2 regions of the Bradyrhizobium sp. USDA 4486 genome follow, and region 2 is predicted to be linked to the other one. Evidence: riboswitches for the same ligand, from Rfam matches in the RefSeq annotation. Region 2 holds a riboswitch; the other holds the start of a gene.

Region 1 (2,391 bases), 1.3 Mb from region 2:
AGTTGCTCGCCGAAGTACTGGACCATGTCATTGCGCTCGAACTCGCCGTGCACGAGGACGTCGAGACCGATGTCCTCCTGCCAACGTACGGCGCGCGCAGTCTCCTCCTTGAGGAACCTGTCGTATTGCTCGTCACTCATCGCGCCCCGCGCATGGGCCGCACGCGCATTCCGAACCTCTATGGTCTGTGGGAACGATCCGATCGTCGTGGTAGGAAAAGCCGGCAGTCCAAAACGATTGCTTTGGATCTCGGCACGACGGGCAAATGGGCTCGCGCGCCGACGCATGGTCTGATCGATCGCTTTCATCCGGACAGCGACATTAGCATCACGGATTTTCGGCGAAGTCCGCCGGTCAGTCGCGGCACATTCCGACTCGGCAAGAGCTTGCGCGACATTCTGGTCGCCTGCGAGTGCCCGCGCCAGGATAGTAAGCTCTCGCATCTTCTGGACCGCAAAAGCAAGCCAGCTCTTGACGTCGGAAGCGAGCCCGGTCTCGAGTCCAACATCGACCGGCACATGAAGCAGCGAGCAGGATGGCGCGATCTGTACACGATCTTTGCCGAGCTTCGCAATCGCGGGTTCGAGCCGCTGGCGCAGCGAGGACAAATTCGACCGCCATACATTCCGGCCGTCGACGACACCGAGCGACATGACGAGATCACGTCGGCCGCCAGCTATGATCTGATCCAACAACTGTGGCGCTCGAACCAGATCGAGATGCAGTCCTGCAACCGGCAGGCTCAAGGCGGTATCCAGATTGTCGCCGAGGTCGCCGAAATAGCTGGCAACCATGATCTTGATGGCCGGGCCCTCCTTGGCGAGCCGGTCATAGGCATGCCGCAAAGATTTTCGCGCCCCCTCATCCAGATCAAGAACCAGGCAGGGCTCGTCGAACTGAACCCACTTTGCCCCACGTTTCGCCAATTCCTGCAGAACCTCGATATAGACCGGTATCAGTTCATCTAGTAGTGAGAGTAGCTGGAATGCAGGATCGGGACTCTTGCCGAGCTTTAGGAATGTGACCGGCCCGATCAGGACAGGACGGGTCTGAAAGCCAAGGGCCTTGGCCTCTTCATACTCCTCGATCGGCTTGCGAGAGCATAGCCTGAAAGTCTGTCCTCTGCGAAACTCGGGGACCATGTAGTGGTAGTTAGTATCGAACCACTTGGTCATCTCCTGCGCGGGTGCGCCAAATGCGCGCGGTCCGTGACCGCAACTCGCATCCTGATCGTCGCATTGTGATCCGCGGGCCATAGCGAAGTACGTCTTCAGCGAAACGGATTCGGCTTTTGAGGCGTAGATCTCCGGGATGGCGCCAACCATGACACTTGTGTCGAGCACCTGGTCATACAGCGAGAAATCGTTCGATGGAATGACCGTGACGCCGATAGATTTCTGACGAGCCCAGTTCGCGGCACGCAGGCCAGCTGCGTCCTCGAGCAACTGCTGTTCGCTGCTTTTTCCGGCCCAGTAGCTTTCTAGAGCGAGTTTGAGCTCGCGCCTTGGACCGATGCGTGGCGTTCCGAGCGTGGCAACGGGAAGGGAGAGAAGAGACATAGCGTTAACCCCGTGTTGGGGGCAGAAGGCCATGGCGGACGCAGGCAGGGGAAGTCGCGCAGTGCGACGGCTGCTTGGCGCACCACCGGGATACCCCGCCCGTGGACGAACATAATGTCGGGGCAGGTCTCCTGGCTCGCGGGTCATCGCTGCTGTCCGGCCTTCCCGAAGCCGCGCAGGCTTCAGTGACATCGTTGGACAGCGGCTCGCCACTCACAGTTGCGGGGGCAGCGCCGGCATCTTCACCGGCTTCCCTCTTAGCTCCGGATCAAGTGCGACCGGAGAACCTCGACGACTTGGATTATCGAGAAGACAGGTCTTCCGTCAACCTCTCAGATCATGTCTCAAGCTGGTGCTGCGACATCCGCTACGCGAATGACCGCGCATCCTGATGCGTTGAGCCGATGTAGAAGCGCTTTCAAGTCAGCAATATCGAAATGACGATCGCAGCTGCCTGCGGGCCGCGCGCCAGATCGGTGAAGGGACAAATGCGGCTTGCCCGTCGGGACTGCTGCCTCGAGCAGAACGCATCTCGGGCTTCTCAGCGGTTCTTTGAGCAAGTCCACTATCCAGCCACCTTCTCGGTCAACAGGATCCGTGTTGAACAGGCCCAAGCCAGCCGAAGCCAGCAACATACCGGCCAGCACGTTGATGTGCGGTTCAGCAAGACTCCAAATGTTCGGCAGTGAAGATCGGTTTCGCCTCGTCGCCATCGAGTGCAAAGCGCTCCTAACTGAGGCTATTCTCGAAGCGCCGCATGTCGCGATAGGAGCGGCAAACGCACCATGGCCGATGGCCGCAAATGGCCAAACGCGTGGCAGAGATCGAAAGC
Region 2 (2,391 bases):
TCGGCTTGCCCGCCACCGCAATATACCCCTTGGCGCGCAGCACGTTCTGCTCGCGCGCCAGCTTCTGCACCGATGCGACCAGCGCATCGACATCCGCAACCTCGGGAAGATCGATCACCACCGATGCAAAATCATCGTGCTCGTGCTCCTCCTCGCCATCGTGATGCGAGGGACGCGCGGCGAGATCGTTTTCGGCGGCTGCGCCGAGCCCGAGGATGACGCGCGCATCGATCGCGCCGTCGGTCACCGGCAACATCGGCACACGGCGCGGCATCTCGGCGCTGATCGCGGCCTTGGCGGCTTCAATGCCGGCGCTGCCGGCGAGATCGGCCTTGGTCAGCAGCACGATGTCGGCGCAGGCGATCTGGTCCTCGAACACTTCCGACAGCGGCGTCTCATGATCGAGATTCTCGTCGGCCGCGCGCTGCGCTTCGACAGCCGCCGGGTCCGGCGCGAAGCGACCGGCCGCCACAGCCTCGGCATCGGCAAGCGCGATCACGCCATCGACGGTGATGCGCGAACGGATTTCCGGCCAGTCGAACGCTTTCAGCAGCGGTTTTGGCAGCGCCAGGCCCGAGGTCTCGATCAGGATGTGATCGGGCCGCACCGGCCGCGCCAGCAGCTGCTCCATGGTCGGAATGAAATCGTCGGCGACGGTGCAGCAGATGCAGCCATTGGCGAGCTCGACGATGTTCTCCTCCGGGCAGTTGGCATCGGCGCAGGACTTCAGGATCTCGCCGTCGACGCCCTCGCTGCCGAACTCGTTGACGAGCACGGCGAGCTTCTTGCCGCCCGCATTGCCGAGCAGGTGCTGAATCAGGGTAGTCTTGCCGGAGCCGAGGAAGCCGGTGACCACCGTCACCGGGACTTTTGCAAGCGAGTTCATTCAGCGGCCTCCGGCAACACGGCAATGGGGGGAATGCGGGCAAGCGACTGCTTGCGGAAGATTTCGGGCCGGCTGCGCCAGGGCACGAGGCCGTCGGGCGCGGCCGCATAGGCCGCGGCGCCGGCGACCACGTCCTGCGCGTTCGCATCCGACAGGCGGCCATAGACATAGGACCAGCGCCCCGGCGCGCTGAGCGCGACCGAGCAGCCCTGGCTGCATGCAGAGAGGCATTCGACGGGAACCACGCGGACGCCCTCGGGCACGCCGGCCTCGAGGATCGCGCCATGCAGGCGCTTGCCGGGCGTCGGCTCGCCCTCGCTGAGCGTCTGGCCGGCGCGGCAGGTGATGCAGACGTGAAGTGTGACGGTCATCGCCTCTTCCAGAATAACAGCGGGAGGCGAAGAGGCACACGGACCATTTCCTGAAGGCCCGTTCCCCGTCGCGGAACACCCCGTCCGCCGGTCCAAAACTCGTCCGCGCTGGCAGGTCTCCCGGCTTGCGGAGCAGGGTTTTGGCCCTTCGATCCCCGCCTTCCCGATCCCAGGGGATCAGTGGCTTCGGGCATCTCTCCGATCACGGTCGCGGGGGCGGCTGCATTTTGGACCCAAATCTTGTCGATTCGGACCCTATCGCATTCCCTCTTCGCCTGTCATAGGACAGGAACCAGTGCCGGGCCACCATTTGCCCCCGGCCGCCTCTTGTCAAGCCGAAGGACCGGGACCGATGACGCCTGAACCGGATACCCAAACAGCTGAGGAAACCGACGCCCGGCACGCCCAGAAAATGGCGAAGAAGAAGGCCGCCCGCGACAAGATCATGGCGACCAAGAGCGGCGAAAAGGGGCTCATCATCGTCCACACCGGCGCCGGCAAGGGCAAATCGTCCTCGGCCTTCGGCATGATCGTGCGCTGCGTCGCCCATGGCTTGCCCTGCGCGGTCGTGCAGTTCATCAAGGGCGCCTGGGATACCGGCGAGCGGCGCCTGCTCACCGGCCATTTCGGCGAGCTCTGCCAGTTCCACGCCATGGGTGAAGGCTTCACCTGGGAGACGCAGGACCGCGCCCGCGACATCGCCGCCGCGCGCGCCGGCTGGGAGAAGGCCAAGGAGCTGATCCTCGATGAGAACCTGCGCATGGTCGTGCTCGACGAGATCAACATCGCGCTCCGCTACGACTATCTCGATATCGCCGAGGTCGTCGAATTCCTGACGACCTCGAAGCCGCCGATGACGCATGTCGTGCTCACCGGACGCAACGCCAAGGACGAGCTGATCGAGATCGCCGATCTCGTCACCGAGATGACGCTGGTCAAGCATCCCTTCCGCTCCGGCATCAAGGCGCAGGCCGGCGTCGAGTTCTGAAGTCGATGGCACGCGCGCTGATGATCCAGGGGGCCGGCTCGGACGTGGGCAAGTCGCTCATTGTCGCCGGTCTCGCGCGCGCCTTTACACGGCGGGCCTTGCGCGTGCTTCCGTTCAAGCCGCAGAACATGTCGAACAATGCGGCC

The links. A riboswitch is a leader RNA that binds a small molecule or an ion and turns the genes downstream of it on or off. The one in region 2 is predicted to bind cobalamin.
Region 1: another riboswitch for cobalamin. It lies ahead of metE (5-methyltetrahydropteroyltriglutamate--homocysteine S-methyltransferase); the one in region 2 lies ahead of ACVWY3_RS16885 (DUF1636 family protein).

Annotation. Positions count from the first base shown of each region.
Region 1 covers NZ_JBSRZV010000001.1:4,696,694-4,699,084, forward strand. The annotation lists gene metE (5-methyltetrahydropteroyltriglutamate--homocysteine S-methyltransferase) at 1-1,559, opposite strand, end outside; cobalamin riboswitch at 1,664-1,865, opposite strand.
Region 2 covers NZ_JBSRZV010000001.1:3,422,507-3,424,897, forward strand. The annotation lists gene cobW (cobalamin biosynthesis protein CobW) at 1-886, opposite strand, end outside; gene ACVWY3_RS16885 (DUF1636 family protein) at 883-1,257, opposite strand; cobalamin riboswitch at 1,351-1,569, opposite strand; gene cobO (cob(I)yrinic acid a,c-diamide adenosyltransferase) at 1,610-2,245, shown strand; gene ACVWY3_RS16895 (cobyric acid synthase) at 2,251-2,391, shown strand, end outside.